One region of the Mesorhizobium sp. M0047 genome, then DNA from elsewhere that is predicted to be linked to it. Evidence: riboswitches for the same ligand, from Rfam matches in the RefSeq annotation. Region 1 holds a riboswitch; each other region holds the start of a gene.

Region 1 (7,056 bases):
GGCCACGCCGGCGCGCCGACAGCAAGCGCTCGGCGATGATTTTTGCGGCGGCGGGGTTCTCGCGCAGGATGAAGGCGCGGACGGCTGGATTGCCGACATACGCATCGTGAACGGCCTCGATCAGCGTTCCCGATATGGCATGAGTGGTTTCGGCGAAGCCGACCAGCCGGTCGACCGTTTCGGCGAATTCGGAAGCGCCGCGCGGGCCATGGCGCATCTGGCCCGATATGAAGCGCGGATTGACGGCGCGGGCGCGCACGACGCGGGCCACCGCCTCGCCAACCGAGCGCGGCTTCGGCTTTTGCGGGTCCGTGGTGTCGAGCACGATGACGTCGGCATTTCTGCCGAGCGCCGCCAAGGCTGCCGAAAAGCCGCCGATGAAGGCGACATCGGCGGAGCCTTCGAGAATGTCGCGGCCTGGATCGTCGCCGGTGTGGACGAGAAGATCCGCTTCGGCGATGCGACCCTCGAAGGCGCCAGGGGCCGAGATGCCTTCGCCCTCGGCGCCGCCATAGGCATGCGAGGTCGCGTCGAGATAGGCGCGGCCGACCTCTTCGCGCACTTCCCAATCGCCGGAGGACAAAAGATCCTCGACGCCGGCGCCATAGGTGCCGGGCGAGGTGCCGAAAATGCGTGGGCTGACCTTGCCATCGGCGCGGGTCCTCGCCGCGAGCGGGTTTTCCGAATCCTCCTCGTCACGCGCGGCAACGGCGTTGGCGGCGGCATCGATCAGTGCGATCTGGGTCGGGAACATGTCGCGAAACAGGCCTGATATGCGCCAGGTGACGTCGACACGTGGGCGGCCAAGCGTGGCCGGCGGCAGCACTTCGATGCCGGTGATACGGCCGGTCGCAGGGTCCCATTGCGGCCGGCAGCCCATCAGCGCCAGCCCTTGCGCGATCTCCTCGCCGCCGGTGCGCAGCGAAGCCGAGCCCCAGAGATCGATGACCAGCGAGCGCGGCCAGTCGCCATGCGATTGCATGTAACCGCGTACTACCTCCTCCGCTGCCGCTCGGCCCAGATCATAGGCGGTCGGCGTCGGCATGGTGCGCGGGTCCGACGTGAACAGGTTGCGGCCGGTGGGCAGCACGTCCGAGCGTCCCCGCGCGGGCGCGCCGGCCGGACCGGCCTTGACGTGGCGGCCGTCGAGCGCGGCGAGCAGCGCCGTCTTCTCGGCGTCAGCGCTTTGGCGGCGCATGGCGTCGGGCTCGTCATCGGGGGCACGGCCATAGATATGCAGACCGTCCTTGACGGCGAAATCCTTGAGATCGCACAGCCAGGCGTCGATGCGGCGCAGTGCTTCGTCGGGCACGTCGGTCCTGGCGACGCCAGCTTCGGTGGCGAGGCCGGTCTTCTGCGCGGCGTCGACGATCAGCTTGGCCAGGCGGTCGCGGCGGCGGCGGTCGAGCCCGTCGGCCTGGGCATATTCGTCGACCAACCGCTCGAGCTTATGTTGATTCTCGTCCAGCCCGGCACCGGTCAGTGGCGGCGGCAGATGGCCAAGGGTGACGGCGGCAATGCGCCGCTTGGCCTGTGCCGCTTCGCCGGGGTTGGAGACGATGAACGGATAGATGACGGGCAAGGGACCGGTGACGATCTCGGGAAAGCAGTTTTCCGACAGGGCAACCGTCTTGCCCGGCAGCCATTCCAGCGTGCCATGCGCGCCGACATGGACCAGCGCATGAACGCCGAGCGATTTGCGCAGCCACAAGCCGAAAGCGATCAGCGCATGGCGCGGCGGTAGCGTCGGGTCGTGGTAGTCGGCGCGGCGGTCGGCCGAGCGGCCGCGGTCTGGGGCGAGGGCTACGGTGATGTTGCCGAAAGTGGCGGCACGGAAGGGAAATTTGGCGAAGGTAGGCGCCTGAGCACCCCCCTCTGTCCTGCCGGACATCTCCCCCGCAAGGGGGGAGATTGGCAGTGCCGTCGCCTGCACCTTTCCTGCAACGTTTGAGATTGGCGGAAGCGCAGATGACAGCTCAATCTCCCCCCTTGCGGGGGAGATGTCCGGCAGGACAGAGGGGGGTGCCTCACACCAACCTGTCTCGCCTTCTGCCTTCCCCCAAGCCGCCTCCATGGCAGCGACAGCCGCAGCCGGCAGGCTCTTGGAGAAGTCCAGATAATCCTCCAGCCCCAGCCCATCTTTGCTACCTTCAAGAAGCCCTAGCAACGCACGCGGCGTTTCCGGAATCCCCTCAACACCATAGCCCTGTTCCCTCAGGTCGTGCAGCATCGCCAACACGCTGGACGGCACGTCGAGGCCGACGGCGTAGCCGGTGCGGCCGGGGGCGCTCGGATAGTCCGGGATCAGGATGGCGAGCTTGCGCTCGGCGCGTGGCGTCTGCTGCAGGCGGATGAAGGCCGCAACGCGATCAGCTACCTGCGCCACACGATCCGCTTCAGGTCGGTTGGCGAAGGCGCGGTGGCCAAGCGCGGGATCGGTCTCGTTCTCGCCCTTGAAGGAAATGGCGCCGGCCAGGATGCGGCCGTCGAGCTCGGGCAGCACGACATGCATGGCAAGGTCGGCGGGGGCGAGCCCACGCTGGTTGTTCTGCCAGATGTCGCGGCGAGTGGTGGCGACGATGACCTGGAAGACGGGCACGCCGGCGCGGTCGAACAGAGTTTCGACGCCGGGCTCGGCGCCGGAAGCGAAAGCGGTCGCGGTGATGATGGCGGCGGGTTTCAGGAAGGCCAGTGACGTTTCCACGAACGCCAGGGATGCTGGGTCCTTGAGGCTGGAGACGAAGATGGGGACGGGGTTGATGCCGCGCTGCCGCAGCGCCTCAAACAGCGCGTCGATGGGCGCGACATCGGCGGCCAGCAGCATCGAGCGGTAGAACAGGATGGGCACGACTGGGGCGTTGACGTTGTCAACGTCGAGTTCCGTCACACCCCCCTCTGTCCTGCCGGACATCTCCCCCGCAAGGGGGGAGATTGCGCCGTCATCAGGGATTTCGCCAATCGCGGATATCCGAGATAGATTCCTATCTGACGGGGCAGATGAGGAGCCGGCTTTGGTGACAGCCGATCTCCCCCCTTGCGGGGGAGATGTCCGGCAGGACAGAGGGGGGTGTGACGGAACGCCAACACTCGATGCGTCCGGCTTCTCCACAACTCCGCATGCGGGCTCGTAAAACCCAGCCTTCGGGACCGCGACCGGCTCGACGACAGGCTCATTCTGTCCCGCTAACCTTGCCAGCTTCCGCACCAGCGCGCTCATATTCGCCGGGCCGCCCTCGCGGAAATAGTCGAGCAAGCCGTCGAGTTCTTCGCGCGGCAGCGTCGAGGCTTCGATCAGCCTTAGGTCCTCGTCGCGGCATTCGCCAGGAAGCAGCGCCAGTTTTATACCGCGCGCCCGCGCCGTCGAGGCAAGCTGGTCGCAGCCGTAGCGCCACCAGTCGTAGCCGCCGAGGATGCGGACGAGGATGATTTTGGCGTGACGGGCGACGCTGTCGACCCAGAGGTCGACGGACATGGGATGGCGCAAGTCGCGCAGTGCCGCCAGCCGCATCGAGGGCAGGCGGTCGGCGTCGGCCTTCCACGCTGCCGCCAGTCCGGCGAGGTCGCTGTCGGTGAAGGACAGGGCCACGATATCCGCCGGCGTCTGCCGCAGATCGACCGGCTCGGCGAGGTCGTCGAGCGAGGCGGATGTCGTGGTTAGGATGTGCATCGCAACCTATGTCCGAAATCAGCCGGCGAGTATACGCTCGATAGCCGGGCGGTTCAGCCCCTTGAGGCCGATGACGACGAGGCGCGAGCGGCGGTCGTCCTGCGCCGTCCAGGCGCGGTCGTAGTAGTGGTTGACGCGCGGCCCGACGGCCTGCAGCAAAAGCCGCATCGGCTTGCCGCCGACCTCGACGAAGCCCTTCACGCGCAGCACGTTCTCTTCTTCGGCGGCGGTGGTGACTCGTTTCGCCAGTTCGTCCGGATTGGCTATCGAGGCAATATCGACGATGAATGTATCGAAGTCGTCATGCTCGTGGTCGAACGCGCCGTCGTGATGAGACTTGCGGTTTTCGATATCGTCCTCGACGGCGAGACCGAGGCCGAGCAGCACGGAGGGATCCACCTTGCCATGCGACGTCGGCACGATCTTCACCGCGCGGGCGGAGTGTTCGCCAATGATGGCATTGGCGCGGGCGGTGCCGGCGGCGTCCATCAGGTCGCTTTTGGACAGGATGATCAGGTCGGCACAGGCGATCTGGTCCTCGAACACCTCCTCGACCGGATCGTCGTGGTCGAGCGTCTCATCCTGAGCGCGCTGCGCCTGCAAGGCGTCCATGTCGTTGGCGACGCGTCCCTCGGCCAATGCCGGCCCGTCGACCACGGCGATGACGCCATCAACGGTGACGCGGCTTTTCACGCTCGGCCACTGGAAAGCCTGGACCAGCGGCTTGGGTAAAGCGAGGCCGGAGGTCTCGATCAGGATGTGATCGACCTTCGGCGTCAGCGCGAGGATCTGGTCGAGCGCCGGCACGAAATCGTCGGCGACGGTGCAGCAGATGCAGCCATTGGCCAGTTCGACGATGTTTTCCTCCGGGCAGGTGTCGATGCCGCAGCCCTTCAGGATCTCGCCGTCGATGCCGATGTCGCCGAACTCGTTGACGATGATGGCAATACGCTTGCCGCCGGCGTTTTCCAGGAGATGGCGGACCAGCGTCGTCTTACCGGCGCCGAGAAAGCCGGTGACGACGGTGCAGGGGACGCGGGAGACGGAAGCGGTCATTTCAGGTCCTTCAACAGGTCGAGGGGAGGGATGCGGGCAACAAGGCCGCGCTTCAGGCTATCGGGGCGGCCGCGCCATGGGATCAGGCCGTCCGTCGAAGTGGCGAAGAGTTTGGCTCCAGTGACCAGATCGGCGCCGCTGGTTGGTGTCAGGTCGCCGAAGACATAGCTCCAGCAGCCGTTGCGCAGGATGGCGGCGCTGAGCCGCCGCTTGCAATTGCCGAGACATTCGACGCTGCTGATGCGAATGTTGTCGCCCGACGCGGCGCGTCGCGTGTCGTCCGCCAGCAGTTCGCCGGCGCGGGGATGGGCGTCGGAGCCGGTTTCATCGCGGCAGGAGGCGCAGACGATCACGGTGACGCCAGCCAAGGCATCATCATGGCCGGACGAAACATCCGCTGTGCCAGCCGAAAAACTGCTGTCGTGGTCCAAAGATCGTGCTCCTTGCCCGGAAACCCGCCGGACGATCGGATTCTGTAGTCGCAGACGGCAGGTCTCCTGGCTCGCGGGTCATTGCCTTGGGTAGCCGCCTTCCCGGGATCACCCCAGTGGCTTTCGGCCTTGGCTCTTCGCTTACAGTTGCGGGGACAGCCGCGGATTTGGGATTTCGTCCCGCACCGCATTCCCTCTTAGCTCCTCTCGTTGAAGAGAAGAGACCGTCTGTACCGGATTTAGGCTTTTGCAGGCGGCGGTGTCAACGCGGCTTACGACACGGCGATTTCGGCCAGCGCCGGCCCCAAATCTCCGGCGGGCGTCACTTCCATGCGCTCAAGGCCAAGCCAGCCCTGCATCTGCTTCAATTCCTCGAAGAGCTGAGCAGCGGTTTCAGGCGGCGCACTGGACTCCGCATAGGCCGCATGGACGCGCAGGGCACCGGCCGGCCGGTCGGCCTTGAGGTCGACGCGCGCGACAATCCTGTCGCCGAGCAGGAACGGCAGGACATAATAGCCGTATTGCCGCTTGTCGGCCGGCGTGTAGATTTCGATGCGGTAGTGGAAATCGAACAGCCGCTCCGTGCGCGAGCGTTCGAAGACGACCGGATCGAACGGCGCCAGCAGGGCGCGTGCCTCGATCTTGCGCGGCAGACGGGCGTCCTTGTGAAGATAAGCCGGCTTGTCCCAGCCTTCGACGCGCACCGGCAGCAATTCGCCTGTTTCAACCAATTCCTCCAGCCGGCCTTTCATGTCGGCCGGCGAGAGGCGGAAATAGTCGCGCAAATCGCCTGATGTCGCGATGCCGTGGGCGCGGGCCGAAATGCGCAGCAATTCGCGGTGCGCGTCCTCGGCGGCGGGAACCGGCAGATCGAGGATCGCCTGCGGCAGCACGCGTTCGGGCAGGTCATAGAAGCGTTCGAAACCGCGACGGTGCGCCGTAGTGATGCGTCCGGCCCAGAACAGCCACTCGAAGGCATGCTTGGCATGGCTCCAGCCCCACCAGCCGCCCGAGCCCTTCTGGCCCTCGAGCGCGGAGGCGGCGGTCGGGCCGCGCTCGACGACCTGGCGGTAGATCTCTTCGACATAGGCGGCGTGCTCGCGGCCCCATTTGGCGAGGCCCAGATACATTTCGTCGCCGCGCTCGGCCCGTTGCATGCGCCAGCGCATCAGCGGGTATGTCTCGACCGGCAGGAAAGAGGCCTCATGCGCCCAATATTCGAAGACCGTGCGCTTGCGCGTCATGGCCGCATTGTCGAGCAAGGCGAGAGGGTAAGGGCCAAGGCGCGAATAGAGCGGCATATAATGAGCGCGCACCACCGCGCTGACGGAATCGATCTGCAGCAGACCGGTTCGAGCCAGCACGCGGGCAAAATGGCGGCGGTCGGGCGTAGCTGTTGGGCGGGGATCGAGAAAACCTTGGGCTGCAAGCGCGATGCGCCGGGCCATGGGGAGCGAGATCTTTTCCTTCATGCAGGCGTCACTCTGAGGGCGATGATGGGTGATTCCGGACAATGCTAGCAGGGTTTTGGCGCCAACCATGTCAGGAGAGAAAAGTGGAGTAAAAGGCGAAGGAAATCAAACAGGAGCGGATCGGACCAGTTTGCCGCGATAAGCCGTCCAGGTCAGTGTTTTGAACAAGGTTTGACTTGCTTCGCTGGAAGTGCTGCGCTAACCCTCGCCGCGTTGCAGCATAGGCCCTTAAAACGGTTCAGCGGTTAAACTGTCACGCTTCCGCATTAGGGTCCGGTGCTGTAATCAACGTGGATTGGCGCCAACGGAAAGCCGAGCATGAACGCACTCTTGAGCTCATACCTGCCCATCGTCCTGTTCATTGGCGTGGCGCTGGTTGTCGGCCTGGCGCTGCTGGCCGCACCCTTCCTGGTGGCTTACCGCAACCCCG
Region 2 (7,056 bases), on a different contig from region 1:
TTCGTTCTCGAGGGCAACATCTTCGGCGACGGTGCCAAGCGCAACATCAGCGCCTTCGGTGTTAAATCGGCGGCGCCAACGCAATATCCCGCTGGCACTTCGGCCGATCTCGGCGATGGCGAAATCTTGCAGCTGAATGAAGACGGCAGCTTCGTCATGCAGTCGCCCAAGGCATTCGAAGGCGATCGCGGCCAGCGCGTCTACTATGCCTCGTCGGCGCCGCCGAAATTCACCACCGAGAACTACAAGACAGTCTTATTTTCCGAGGGCATCGGGCGGTCGTTCATGAATTCGCTGACCGTCACCATCCCGGCGACCGTCATCCCGATCCTGATCGCCGCCTTTGCCGCCTATGCGCTGGCCTGGATGCGGTTTCCCGGCCGGGCGCTGCTGATCGCGGTCATCATCGGCCTGCTGGTGGTGCCGCTGCAGATGTCGCTGATCCCGCTCCTGAAACTCTACAACGGCGTCGGCGCTTTCTTCGGCATGCCGTCGAAAACCTATCTCGGCATCTGGCTGGCGCATACCGGCTTCGGCTTGCCCTTTGCCATCTACCTGCTGCGCAGCTATATTGCCGGCCTGCCGCGCGAGATCATGGAATCGGCGCGTATCGACGGCGCCAGCGATTTCGAGATCTTCGTCAAGATCGTCTTGCCGCTGTCCTTCCCAGTGCTGGCTTCGTTTGCCATCTTCCAGTTCCTATGGGTATGGAACGATCTGCTGGTGGCGATGGTTTTCCTGGGTACAGAGGCAGACCAGATCGTGCTGACCGCCAAGCTCAATGCGCTGTTGGGCTCACGCGGTGGCGACTGGGAGATTCTGACGACATCGGCTTTCGTGACCATAATCGTGCCGCTGATCGTCTTCTTCTCGCTGCAGCGCTATTTTGTCCGCGGGCTGCTTGCCGGCTCGGTGAAAGGAGGCTGAGACGATGCAATCCGCTTTGAAGGCCAGCTCGAAACCTGACCTCGCCATCGATCGCGACTGGTGGCGCGGTGCTGTGATCTACCAGATCTACCCGCGCAGCTACCAGGACTCGAACGGCGACGGCATCGGCGACCTCAAGGGGATCATCGGCCGCCTCCCCTACATTGCGGCACTCGGTGCGGACGCCATCTGGATTTCGCCGTTCTTCAAATCGCCGATGAAGGATTTCGGCTATGACGTCACCGACTACCGCGACGTCGATCCGATGTTCGGCACGCTGGCCGACTTCGACGCGCTGACCGCCGAGGCACACAGGCTGGGCTTGAAGGTGATGATCGACGAAGTGCTGTCGCACACCGCCGACAACCACCCGTGGTTCAAGGAAAGCCGGTCGAGCCGCAACAACCCGAAGGCCGACTGGTACGTCTGGGCGGACGCCAGGCCGGACGGCACGCCACCCAACAACTGGCTGTCGATCTTCGGCGGCTCGGCCTGGCAATGGGATACCAGCCGCCAGCAATATTACCTGCATAATTTCCTGGCCGAGCAGCCCGACCTCAACTTCCACAGCCGCCAAGTCCAGGATGCGTTGCTGGACGTCACCCGCTTCTGGCTGGAGCGTGGCGTCGACGGTTTTCGGCTCGACACCATCAATTTTTACTTCCACAGCCAGGGCCTGGAAAACAATCCGCCGCTGCCGCCGGAAGAGCGCAACGACCAGACCGCACCAGCGGTCAACCCCTACAACTATCAGGACCATCTCTACGACAAGAGCCGCCCGGAGAACCTCGGCTTCCTCGAGCGCTTCCGCGCCCTGCTCGATGAATATCCGGCAACAGCCGCGGTCGGCGAGGTCGGCGATTCGCAGCGCGGACTGGACGTGGTGGCTGCCTACACGGCCGGCGGCAAGCGCGTGCACATGTGCTACTCCTTCGACTTCCTGGCGCCGGAAAAGATCAGTGCGGCCAAGGTCCGCTCGGTGCTGGAATCCTTCGGCAAGGTCGCCAGCGACGGCTGGTCGTGCTGGGCCTTCTCCAACCACGACGTGATGCGCCCGGCCTCGCGCTGGGCGGCCGGCGAATCCGATCCGACCGCCTACCTCAAGGTCATCTCGGCGTTGTTGATGTCGTTGCGTGGTTCGGTCTGCATCTATCAAGGCGAAGAGCTTGGGCTCGCCGAAGCGGAGCTGCGCTTCGAGGACTTGCAGGACCCCTACGGCATCCGCTTCTGGCCGGAATTCAAAGGCCGCGATGGCTGCCGAACGCCGATGGTGTGGGACGGCAGCGCCAAGAATGGCGGATTCTCCCCGGCAAAGCCCTGGCTGCCGGTGCCGACCAAGCATCTGTCGCAAGCTGTCAATGTCCAGCAGGGCGACGAGAATTCGCTGCTTGAGCACTATCGTCGCTTTCTCACCTTCCGGCGAGCCCACACGGCACTTGTCAAGGGTGACATCACCTTCATCGAAAGCGATGGCGACACCGTCGCCTTCACCCGCCGCGCAGGCAACGAGCAGGTCGTCTGCGCCTTCAATCTGGGAGCCGGGCCAACCAAGGTTGACCTTGGCAGCCGATCGCCGCAACCTTTGCCCGGGCATGGATTTTCGGGGCAGGCAAGCAGCGGTTCCATCGAGCTTGGCGGCTACGGCGCCTGGTTCGGGCGCGTCGACTGAATTTCAAATCACTGGAGGAAACCAATGGCCGATGTCACGCTAAGGCAAGTGAAGAAGTCCTACGGCAATCTGAACATTCTCCACGGCATCGACCTCGATATCAAGTCGGGCGAATTTATCGTCTTTGTCGGTCCGTCGGGCTGCGGCAAGTCGACATTGCTGAGGTCGATCGCCGGGCTCGAGGAAATCACCTCCGGCGAGCTCAGAATAGCCGGCGAGGTCGTGAACGACGTGCCGCCGTCGAAGCGGGGCATCGCCATGGTGTTCCAGTCCTACGCGCTGTACCCGCACATGACCGTCTACGACAACATGGCGTTCTCGATGAAGATCGGGAAGGAGAACAAGGCCGAGATCGACCGGCGCGTACGCCAGGCGGCGGAAATCCTGCAGTTGACGAAATATCTCGACCGCTTGCCCAAGGCGATGTCGGGCGGACAGCGCCAGCGCGTCGCCATTGGCCGCGCCATCGTGCGCAATCCGAAGGTGTTCCTGTTTGACGAGCCGCTGTCGAACCTTGACGCCGCACTTCGCGTCGCCACCCGCATCGAAATCGCCAAGCTCAAGGAATCGATGCCCGCCACGACCATGATCTACGTCACCCATGACCAGGTCGAGGCGATGACGCTGGCCGACCGCATCGTTGTGCTCAAGGAAGGCCATATCGAGCAGGTCGGCACGCCTATGGATCTCTACAAGAAGCCCGGCAATCTGTTCGTTGCCCAGTTCATCGGCTCGCCGGCCATGAACATCCTGCCGGCGACCATCGAAAGGACCGGAAACCCGACTGTCGTCAGCCATGTCGGCGGGCGCAAGGCAACCGTGCCGATCACGACCCCTGCTTCGGCAAAGGGCGCCGCGGTGAGCTTTGGCGTGCGGCCGGAGGACCTGATCATTGCCAGCGGTGCGGACTATCTGTTCGAAGGGACGGTCGACTATGTCGAGCAGCTCGGCGAGGTCCAGCTTGTCTATGTCGACATCGGCCGCGCCGATCTGCCACTGGTGACCAAGCTGCCCGGCAATGTCGAGGTCAAGCGCGGCTCGACATTGCGGCTGAGCGCCAATGCCGAAGACCTGCATATCTTCGACACGGATGGGCGGTCCTTCGCGCTTCACGAAGCAGAGGCTAAGGCGGCCTGAGGTTCCATGATGAGACTGCACGTTGCAAAAACAAGAGCGGCGGGCCTGCCCGCCGCTCTTGTTTGGAGATCAGCTTCGGCTGTTAGCGGCCGAAGAGATTCCGGTCGCTGCCCTGAGGGGCGGACTTCGGTACGTCGCCCGACGAATTGAGCAGCTTGTAGACCGGCGAACCGGTGTCGCGCACCGAAGACGTCGGCGTGGTGTCGACGTTGGAGGTCGCCAGCTTGTTGATATCGGTGCCACCAACGTTGTCGTTGCGGGCATAGGCGCTGCCGGCGGCAATCAGAAGAGCGGCGGCAGTAAGAACAATCTTTTTCATTTTTGACACTCCGTATTCTCGAATTCGATGCTGCGGGTTAACCCGCAGCATCGCTGTCGGATGTTGGTTTTGATCGGATGTTAGTTGTTGCCGAACAGGTTGCGGTCGCTGCCATGGTTGACAGGCGCCTGCGTGGCCGGCTCCGACTTCTTGACGGAAGCCGTGTACGAGCTGTCGACGGCGGTGGTGGCAGGCTGGTTGGCGCCGTTCGAACCATAGTTGTCGCTAGCGGCGAAAGCGCTACCCGAGATGGCCAGAACAGCGGCGGTAGCAAGAATGATCTTCTTCATTTCAAGTCTCCTGAATTTTCTGGATTTCGCCAGGACGGCGGGCGAACCCGCTGTCAACTGGGAATTGGTTGTTAGTGGCCGAAGAGGTTACGGTCGCTGCCCTGGGCAGGCGTCTGAGCAGCCGGTTCCGACTTCTTGACCGAAGCGGTGTACGAGCTGTCGACGGCAGTGGCTGCCGGGGCGTTCGAACCGTAGTGGTCGCTGCCATTAGCGAAGGCGCTGCCGGAAATGGCCAGAACGGCGGCGGCAGTGAGAATGATCTTTTTCATTTTTTGTACTCCAGTATCTTCTTTTTCGTCCGTCTAGCGGCGTGTCTTGGAAATGAAATCGCGTCGTTCGGACAGCCCCGATGTGGGAGGGCATCCTCGCCTTTTCCAATCACGAAGTTGTTTCGTGTGGACCATGATTCCGCTACTTGAAATTGTGCCAAGGGCTTCCACACGCTACTTATTATTTATATTTTTCAATGGTTTAAGCAAAACCGTCCGCTGGATCACTAACTGTTGCCAAGGCCCGGCGTTCACAACGTCCTGCACGCACCGTCAACAGAAACGAACCGTTCGGTTCGATTTTAGAATCAGCTAATAGTCACTTTTCGAAACCGTTAGCCTTTTTTGGCCGCCAGCAAGGGTTGGCTTTCGAGGAGATTGCAAGTGGCGATGGCTGCCGAAGAGATAGGATTTCAGCCCGGCAATCGCCAACCCGAACGTTTCGCACGCGTGTCGCGCCGCATGGATACGATGTCGTTTTCATGCCGATGACGCGCCAGCGATCGTGGTTAGATCATGCCATCTCAGGTGCCGCTTCGTGACGACGGGGCGGAGAATTGGGAAGCCGGTCAAAATCCGGCGCTGCCCCCGCAACGGTGGTGGAGTTCAAGTCGCAACGGGAGACCACTGGGCAACTGCCTGGGAAGGTGTCGCGATCGTCCGCAAGGACAACTCCAAAGCCCGGAAACCAGCCCGAGATTTCTAGACTCGACTGATCGCGGTGGGCGATCAAGAGGTGGATAGTGCATGCACGGCGCCTCGCCGGCCTGCGTCCAATCCTTCCTCCGTCACCACCAGTTCAGTCCTTAGATAACGAGGACAGGACATGGATATTCGCAACGACATGCTGAGGCTCTTGAACAGCCGTCGGCAAGGCTTTTCGCTAGAGCAGCCCTTCTACACCGATCCAGACTACTTCAAGCTGGACATGGAGCTGATCTGGTATCGCGATTGGCTGTTCATCGGCCATGATTGCGAGCTGCCGAAGCCGGGCAGCTACATTACCGTGCAGATCGGCGACTATCCGGTTGTTCTTGTCCGTGACCAGCAAGGCAAGATCAACGCCTTCCACAATTCCTGCCGCCATCGCGGCAGTCGCGTCTGCAACACCGACAAGGGTACTGCGGCAAAGCTTGTCTGTCCCTATCACCAGTGGACCTATGAGCTCGACGGCCGCTTGCTGTTCGCCCGTCAGATGGCCGACGGTTTCGACAAGAGTGAGTTCAGTCTGAAGCCGGTCGCCTGCGAGAGCGTCGGCGGCTATATCTTCATCTGCCTGGCCAAGGAGCCAGCGGATTTCGCGCCGATGCGGGCGATGATCGAACCTTATCTGCTGCCGCACCGGTTGCGGGAAGCAAAGGTCGCCTTCGAGAGCACGATCATCGAGAAGGGCAACTGGAAGTTGGTCTGGGAAAACAACCGCGAGTGCTATCACTGCGTCGCCAATCATCCCGAGTTGTGCAAGACCTTCCCCGAGGCTCCGACCGTGACCGGCGTCAACGGCGCCGACAGCGACCCCGAAATGGTCGCGCATTGGGCCAAATGCGAGGCCGTCGGACTGCCGAGCATATTCCGCATCGATCCGGCCGGGCAGTATCGCGCCACCCGCGCGCCGCTGCTGCGCGATGCCGTCAGCTACACCATGAGCGGCAAGCTGGCGGTGAAGAAGAACCTCTCCGACGCTGTCTCCGCCGATCGCATCGGCACCTTGATGCACTATCACTATCCGACGACATGGAACCACATCCTTATCGATCACGCGGTGACGTTCCGGGTGGTGCCGATCAGCGCCACGGAAACGGCAGTGACGACGAAATGGCTGGTGCACAAGGACGCGGTCGAGGGTGTCGACTACACCATCGAAGACCTTACCCATGTGTGGACCGAAACCAACGACCAAGACCGCCGCATCGTTGAGGAAAATGCCCTCGGCATCCTGTCGCCCGCCTATGAACCAGGCCCCTATTCGGAGCTGCATGAGGGTGGCGTGATCCAGTTCGTCGAATGGTACGCGTCGTTCATCGGCCCGCGCCTCGCCGAAGGTGGAAGGCCGGCGCTGCGCAGCGTCGCCTAGTTGCATCACATGCACAAAACATGAGGGACAAGAGAGGATGAATGCGATGACGGATCTTGGCCTCTATCGCCATCTCGACCAGATGACGCCCTGGAACGACAGGCTGCAGGTGCTGGAGGTGATCGGCGTCAGCGACGAAGCGCCTGACGTCAAGACCTTCACCTTCCGCTCCGACAACCAGACCTGGTTCCGCTACAAGCCGGGCCAGTTCGTGACGTTGGAACTGCCGACTGCGGACGGGCCGCTGATGCGCACCTATACGCTGTCGTCCTCGCCATCGCGGCCGTTCTCGATCGCAGTGACGGTGAAGGCGCAAGCCGGCAGCACCGGCACGCGATGGATGTTTGACCATCTGACGCCCGGCTCGCACG
Region 3 (7,056 bases), on a different contig from region 1:
GAATGAAGTACTTCAACGCTCGCTTCGCGTGCCCGGCGGTCGGTGGTCTGGCGAGATCGGTACGGAACGCTCGGCGGAGAATGCCTGCTGCGCAGACGGGCCGGCACGGGCGCACGAGGTCATGCGCCCCCGGCTGCCGCTGATCAGACGAACTGGGGAAGGCCAGGAACGGAATTGAGGACCTCGTCCACGAGTTCGTCGCCGGCATGTTCCTTGGCGCAGGCGATCGTCTCGTTGGCGAGGCCGGCGATCTTTGCCATGCTGAGACCCTCACTCATCAATTGCTGGCCAAGCCCCATAAGGCCGCCACCCTCTGGGTCGTCGCCATGATACTTCGCTACTAATTCCGAAGCTCCCGGAATGGCCTCGATCATGCGCGCAACGGGACCGTCGGCCGCGTGGCTTTGCAGGAAACCCAGCATTAACCCAACGCCCTTCTCTGCGAGAGCCGGGCCGATGCCGGCACCAGTGGCGATGCGCGGTAAGAATTCTTCCATGCAGGGTCTCTCTCTCTTTGATGAGGTTTACACGGGGCCGGTCCGGTGCCCAGCTCCCTTGGCCGAACCACAATTGAACTCCACAAAAATAGGCCGACGGAAGTGCTATTGCGCGTAAAACCGCCTCTGTCAACGCAAGCTGCGTCGGACGTGCGTGTTTCGCAAACCGAAGATCATTCCAATTCACATCATTACGCATTGGCAACCGCACAGTTTGCGGTGGCTCGCTTATGGGCCAATGCCCCGCGTCCGTCAAATGATGACGACAAGGTGGTCATCGCCTAGGATCTGTGGATCGAGGTGTGAGGCAGTTACAGCCGGTGGACCTGCTCAAGCGCCGCGCCGGCACAAGGGCTAGATTGGCGATACTGCGCGTATTGGCCATGTCTTTCCTCGCGTGATGGGATGTTCGTAGAAGCGGAGCTATATGCCGGTGTGACGATCGACAAGGCGGACCGGCTATTCCGATAGGACGTCCATACTGTCGCATAGACCGTCGCTGCTTAGGTATTGAAACCGCCATCGCTGGTGACATCACAATGTGCAGCCGGCGGGTGTCGACAACGTCGATTCACGCAATCAGCCGGTCAGGAGGAACGAATGAACCCTGAGGTTTCAGAAGGTCACTTTTCGCAAGGCGTGCAGCGCACATCGTGCAAGAGATTGCCATTCTTGCGGATGCTATCGACTTTCTCAACGATGGCGGGAAGATCGCAGTGACCGAATCTACGAAGCCGCCCTCAGGGCGTGCTTTGATGCATACAAACGGTTGCCGAGCAGGGATACTCCTCCTCCCTGAAGTCCAATCGAGAAGAGCGAACACTTCCAAGAGGGTCCCAGCTCAGCCGCGAAAACAGGTGCCAGACCCCGATCCTCTCCCTCAACTGATCTAGCTCAGGGCGTTCATGAGCCGCAGATCGCATAGTGGCTGCGTGCACGACGCAGGAAGACCATTTATGAAAATCCTATTCAGAACGATGGCTGTCACCTTGCTGGCACCCACCGCCTTTGCTGCGGATTCGATCCCCACCGACCTCAGAGATACGGCATTGGCCACCTTCAGGGCTTTGCCATCCACCACGCCGACAGTCGCCAACAACCCGATCACCCCGGAAAAGATCGCTCTCGGCAAGGCACTGTTCTTCGATCCACGCGTCTCGGCGTCAGGCGTCTTGTCGTGCAACTCGTGCCACAACCTGGCCACCGGCGGCGACGACAATCACGAAACCTCGATCGGCCATGGTTGGCAGAAGGGACAGCGCAACGCGCCGACTGTACTGAACGCTGTCTTCAACATCGCTCAGTTCTGGGATGGTCGTGCCGCAGACCTGAAGGCTCAGGCGAAGGGACCGGTCCAAGCCGGCATCGAAATGGCCAATACACCGGACCAAGTCATCGCCACGCTCAAGTCCATGCCGCAATATGTCGAGTGGTTCGATGCAGCTTTTCCGGCTGAAGCCGATCGGGTCACCTTCGACAACTTCGCCAAGGCGATCGAAGCCTTCGAGGCGACACTGGTCACACCGGCCCCGTTCGACAGCTTCCTGAATGGTGATGAGCTTGCCATGACTTCCGAACAGAAACAGGGCCTGGCGCTTTTCATGGACAAAGGCTGCTCGTCCTGCCATGCCGGCATCAACGTTGGTGGGCAAGCCTATTTCCCATTCGGCCTCGTGGAACAGCCCAGCGCCGAGGTCCTGCCGGACAAAGACAAGGGCCGATTTGCGGTCACCAATGCAGCCGATGACTACTATGTTTTCCGCGTGGCGCCGCTGCGCAACGTTGCACTCACCGCGCCATACTTTCATTCGGGCAAGGTTTGGGATCTGAAACAGGCCGTCGCCATCATGGGGACCACCCAGCTTGGCGTAGTACTGGCGGACGAAGAAGTTGACCTGCTTGTTGCCTTCCTCAACTCGCTGACCGGAGAGGCACCCGAGGTCGCTTATCCCATCCTACCCTCCGAAACGGCGACAACGCCCCGGCCTGTAACGCAGATCACAGGAAAATAAGGGCCAACTGGCTGCGGACGTCGCAATCGAAAATGATTGCGGCTTTTACTTGGGCCACACGAATTGCCACGTTCATCTCCGAATTGGCGGGAGGCTAGCAATACCCGAAAACTGCCACTTCGCCCGTAGTCTGCGCGAATCAACTGGGGAAGCGGACAGACGCGCAGCACCATATATTGTCGCCGCCTGAGCGAACTTGCCAAGCAGTCTACTTTGAGAAACGACGTGTGTACGATTTGTTCGAGGCGCGGGGCCTGTATGTTCCCAAGGACCAATACTATAGCGTAGTGTCACATTCATTATTTCTGCGGGATGAGGACACGTGCCGAAGAAAAATCGCACATTTTCGCCGAGTGGCTTATTTCCAAGAGTGTGATCGGTTTGGCATATTCCCGGCCGACATCCGCCAGTCGGCAACTCCCCACACGGTGAGCAAGAGAAGCCTCACGCCTGCACTTTCTGCCGGAGCGCGCGTGCTGCAGCGACCATGTTAATGAGGGCAGGGCGGACCTCCTCCCATTTGCGTGTTTTGAGGCCACAGTCCGGGTTTATCCACAGTTGGCCGTCGGACAGTCGCTCGCGGGCAAGCATGACTAAGTCCGAAATCTCGCCGACTTCCGGGACGCGTGGTGAGTGAATATCATAGACGCCGGGACCGATTTCGTTCGGATATTTGGAGCTCGTGAAGGCGTCCAACAGTTCCATCTTCGAGCGCGACGTCTCAATCGAAATGACATCCGCATCCATTCCAGCGATCGCCTGAATGATCTCGTTGAACTCCGAATAGCACATGTGGGTATGAATTTGAGTCGCGTCCTTTACACCCGTTGAAGCGATCCGGAAACATTCGACAGCCCAGTCGAGATAGACTTTCCAATCAGATTGGCGCAGTGGCAATCCTTCGCGAAAGGCGGCCTCATCGATCTGGACCATCCTTGCGCCGGACCTTTCGAGATCCGTCACTTCGTCGCGGATGGCGAGCGCGATCTGGCGGCAGGCTTCGGAGCGGGGTACGTCGTCGCGAACAAAAGACCAGTTGAGAATGGTGACTGGGCCTGTGAGCATTCCCTTCACGGGCTTTTCCGTAAGCGACTGGGCGAATTGCCACCAGCGCACTGTCATCGGATTGCGCCTCGATACGTCGCCGAAAATGATGGGGGGACGCACGTAGCGCGACCCATAGCTTTGTACCCAGGCATGCTGGGTGAGCGCGAAGCCGGACAACTGCTCGCCGAAATGCTGTACCATGTCGTTTCGCTCGAACTCACCGTGCACCAGCACGTCCAGCCCGATCTCTTCCTGCCAGCGAATTGCAGCCTCGATCTCCTTCTTCAGGAACGTCTCATAGTCGACATAGCTCAGCTGGCCCTTCGCATGAGCGGCCCGCGCCTTGCGTACCTGCGGCGTCTGCGGGAAGGACCCGATGGTCGTCGTCGGGAACGGCGGCAGCCCGAGTGAGCCGGCTTGGACTCTGGAGCGCTCGCCAAATGCGCTCTCTCGTCGCTTCGCGCTGTCCTCAATGCTAGCGATCCGCCCCTGAACAAGCGGGTCATGGATCCTCGTGGATGTCACGCGCGTGGCGGCAGCCTCGGCAGACGCTTTCAACGCGCCTGCCACCGCATCCCTGCCTTGGGACAGGGCCCGGGCCAGCAAGACCAGCTCGTCGGTCTTCTGGGCCGCGAAGGCGAGCCACGACCTGATGTCGGCGTCGAGTTCCGTCTCCATGCGCAGATCGATCGGCACATGCAGCATCGAGCAAGAAGGCGCGATCTCGACGCGGTCCAAGGGCCAGCCGGCGACGATCGGTTTGATGCGGTCGAGAATGGCGGGCAGGTTCGCACGCCAGACGTTGCGGCCATCGATCAAGCCAAGCGAGAGCACCAGATCCTTCGGAGCGAGCCGACCCACCGTTTCCAGCTGCTCGGGAGCGCGCACGAGATCAATATGCAGCCCGGCCAAGGGTAGAGAAACCGCGGTTTCGAGATTGTCTCCCAGCGACCCGAAATACGTAGCCAGCATGATCTTCAGCTCGGGCGCGGCTTTCGACAGCTGGCCATAGGCGAATTGGAACGCAGCTCGTTCGTTCGGGTTCAGATCGAGGACAAGCGCTGGCTCATCGATCTGCACCCAGTCGGCTCCCGACAGCTTCAGCCTCTGCAGGACTTGCTCGTAAACGGGCAGCAGCCGCGGTAGGAGCGCGATGGGACCGAACCCCTCGGCAGGCGATTTCGCCAGCTTGAGGAAGGTGATGGGTCCAAGGATGACTGGGCGTGTGTGGATGCCGAGAGCTTTAGCCTCGAGGAAGTAATCGACCGGCTTCGATGACGAGAGGGCGAACGTCTGATCATCATCGAGTTCCGGCACAATGTAGTGGTAGTTGGTGTCAAACCACTTGGTCATTTCCATCGCGGTTACACCAGGTCCATGAGCCTCCTCCTGGTGACCAGCGTGTCCACAATCCTCCGTCTGACCCTGGTTGCCGCGCGCCATTGCGAAGTAGATGTCAAGTGGGACCTCGCCGCTATTCCAGCCGTAACGGGATGGAACGGCCCCGACCATGGCTGCGGTGTCGAGCACATGGTCGTAAAGCGAGAAGTCGTTCGACGGGATTTTCGACACGCCGCGATGGCGCTGCTCTTCCCAGCTAGCGGCACGGAGCGCCTTCGACGTCGTGAGAAGGTCGCCAGCGGACGATGTTCCGGACCAGTAGCTTTCAAGCGCGAATTTCAGTTCTCGCCGACGACCGAAGCGCGGCACGCCGAGCGTTGCTACAGGAATTTCCTGAGAGTCAGTCATGTCATACCCCGATGGTTGGGGCGTCGATGACAAGGAAGGCGCTAGCAGGCCGGCACGAACGCCGGCTTGCAGCGGCCACCGAGACACCCCGCCCGTGGACGTAATTCGCCGTGGCAGGTCTCCTGGCTCGCGGGGTCATAGCCTCTACCCGTCTTCCTGAGGGTATTCGCCTCAGTGACATGAGTGGGATTGGCTCGCCGCTAACAGTTGCGGGGGCAGCGCCGGCATTGCACCGGCTTCCCTCTTAGCTCCGCTGCGGCAGCGCCGCACGCGAGAACCACGACACGCAGACAATCACAGCAGTCCGCTCTTTTGTCAATGACGCATAACGAAATGTTTATGTCGTTATGTGATTTCGCTTTTACGCTTGTCTAACATTGTGAAATATTCAGTCGCCCATTGGCGGCGCTGCTCCGCTGCCACCATTGTCCAACTAATGGATCCCTGTCGGGCTGCGACATCCCTCGCAGGTCGCCGATGAAGGATTTCGGACAAGACTTCAAGCGCGTGACAACGTCATTAGAATGCAGAAGATCGCATTGGTGGCGATGTTTAACGATGCGGCCGCAAGCCGTGCGTGCGTGGTAGAAGCGGTTTTCTCGGAGTGAGCGCCAAACCGTGGTCCGAGGGGAATTGGCACGCCAGTCGTCATCACGGGTGACTAGGCAATCGTGATGACTCCGCTCGGCGGCAAGAGACCACACTGACGGAGCCTGGCTCAAGGGTCTGATGCAAAGCCCGACTGTGGTCCCGATAAGCCGCTTAAGCCGCATTCAGGCGGTCAGGATAAGTATCTCTCTCTCCAAGCGCTCGGCATTGAGGGATGCGCAAATGCAGGCAAAGCTCGCGTGCTTCATATTCTGCATCATACGATCGGCAGGACCCAGTTTTTATCCAGTGCACGCGTCAGCGCGGTGTGCAATTCTGGCTCGGTCCGATACGAAGGCATTTGGGCCTCGCTGATCCAGCCCAAGCCAACATAGTGGAAGTGATCCGCAGGGACCGTAACCCGGCTGCTGTCCAGTTGCCGAACGAAGTCCGCTGACCAATGGTGGATCGTATACGCTTCAAGTTTGTCCATCATCCTCCGCCAGCGTTGGATGCGTTCTTCGCGCGGCATGCTGGCCGCTCTTGAGATCGCGGTAGCTATCTCGTCGGAGAGCCTCGGATTTACCAGCAGGGCGTCCTCGCCGAAGTCTTCGGCCGCGCCGGCAAACTTCGATAACACCAGAACGCCAGGGTCGCTCGGATCTTGTGCAGCAATGTATTCTTTCGCCACAAGATTCATGCCATCGCGCAACGGCGTCACAACGCAAACACGCGCGGCTCTGTAAAGACCCGCGATCTCAGCTTGGGTGAACGACCTGTTCTCATAGATAATCGGCATCCACTCGTCCGTGCCATGCCGGTTGTTGACTTGATTGACGAGTCTTTCGACGTCGCGCCGATATTCGCTGTACGCTTGGATGTCGCCACGTGAGGGAGTTGCGATTTGCAAGAGCGAGACACGTTGCGGCTCGACTGCCAGCAGATCGAAAGCTTTAATCCGATTGTCGATGCCCTTGGTGTAGTCGAGCCGATCGACGCCGATAACTAGCTTTGCTCCACCAAGTTTCAACTGCGAAATGTAGGCTTTCTGCGCCTCAAGCGAATCTGCGGCACACTGTTCGAATTGCTTCGGATCGATACCTATAGGAAAATTTTGGCATTGCGTCTGGCCATGGTCCGAGAAAACGACCCCGTTCTTGCTC

The links. Region 1 has a riboswitch for cobalamin ahead of NKJ89_RS13235 (DUF1636 family protein). Riboswitches for the same ligand answer to the same signal wherever they lie in the genome.
Region 2: linked by a shared signal. The riboswitch ahead of NKJ89_RS14150 (aromatic ring-hydroxylating oxygenase subunit alpha) and the one ahead of NKJ89_RS13235 (DUF1636 family protein) in region 1 are both predicted to bind cobalamin.
Region 3: linked by a shared signal. The riboswitch ahead of metE (5-methyltetrahydropteroyltriglutamate--homocysteine S-methyltransferase) and the one ahead of NKJ89_RS13235 (DUF1636 family protein) in region 1 are both predicted to bind cobalamin.

The regions. Positions count from the first base shown of each region.
Region 1 covers NZ_JAMYUW010000011.1:110,473-117,528, reverse strand. The annotation lists gene NKJ89_RS13245 (cobaltochelatase subunit CobN) at 1-3,667, opposite strand, end outside; gene cobW (cobalamin biosynthesis protein CobW) at 3,686-4,723, opposite strand; gene NKJ89_RS13235 (DUF1636 family protein) at 4,720-5,154, opposite strand; cobalamin riboswitch at 5,194-5,398, opposite strand; gene NKJ89_RS13230 (winged helix-turn-helix domain-containing protein) at 5,427-6,626, opposite strand; gene NKJ89_RS13225 (NADH-quinone oxidoreductase subunit A) at 6,945-7,056, shown strand, end outside.
Region 2 covers NZ_JAMYUW010000012.1:89,780-96,835, reverse strand. The annotation lists gene NKJ89_RS14180 (carbohydrate ABC transporter permease) at 1-927, shown strand, start outside; gene bglA (beta-galactosidase BglA) at 932-2,596, shown strand; gene NKJ89_RS14170 (ABC transporter ATP-binding protein) at 2,621-3,733, shown strand; gene NKJ89_RS14165 (DUF680 domain-containing protein) at 3,816-4,052, opposite strand; gene NKJ89_RS14160 (DUF680 domain-containing protein) at 4,133-4,342, opposite strand; gene NKJ89_RS14155 (DUF680 domain-containing protein) at 4,414-4,611, opposite strand; cobalamin riboswitch at 5,121-5,322, shown strand; gene NKJ89_RS14150 (aromatic ring-hydroxylating oxygenase subunit alpha) at 5,438-6,685, shown strand; gene NKJ89_RS14145 (FAD-binding oxidoreductase) at 6,732-7,056, shown strand, end outside.
Region 3 covers NZ_JAMYUW010000042.1:18,273-25,328, forward strand. The annotation lists gene NKJ89_RS28730 (glycosyltransferase family 10 domain-containing protein) at 1-6, shown strand, start outside; gene NKJ89_RS28735 (hypothetical protein) at 144-497, opposite strand; gene NKJ89_RS28740 (cytochrome-c peroxidase) at 1,454-2,509, shown strand; gene metE (5-methyltetrahydropteroyltriglutamate--homocysteine S-methyltransferase) at 2,954-5,305, opposite strand; cobalamin riboswitch at 5,401-5,602, opposite strand; gene NKJ89_RS28750 (alpha,alpha-trehalose-phosphate synthase (UDP-forming)) at 6,171-7,056, opposite strand, start outside.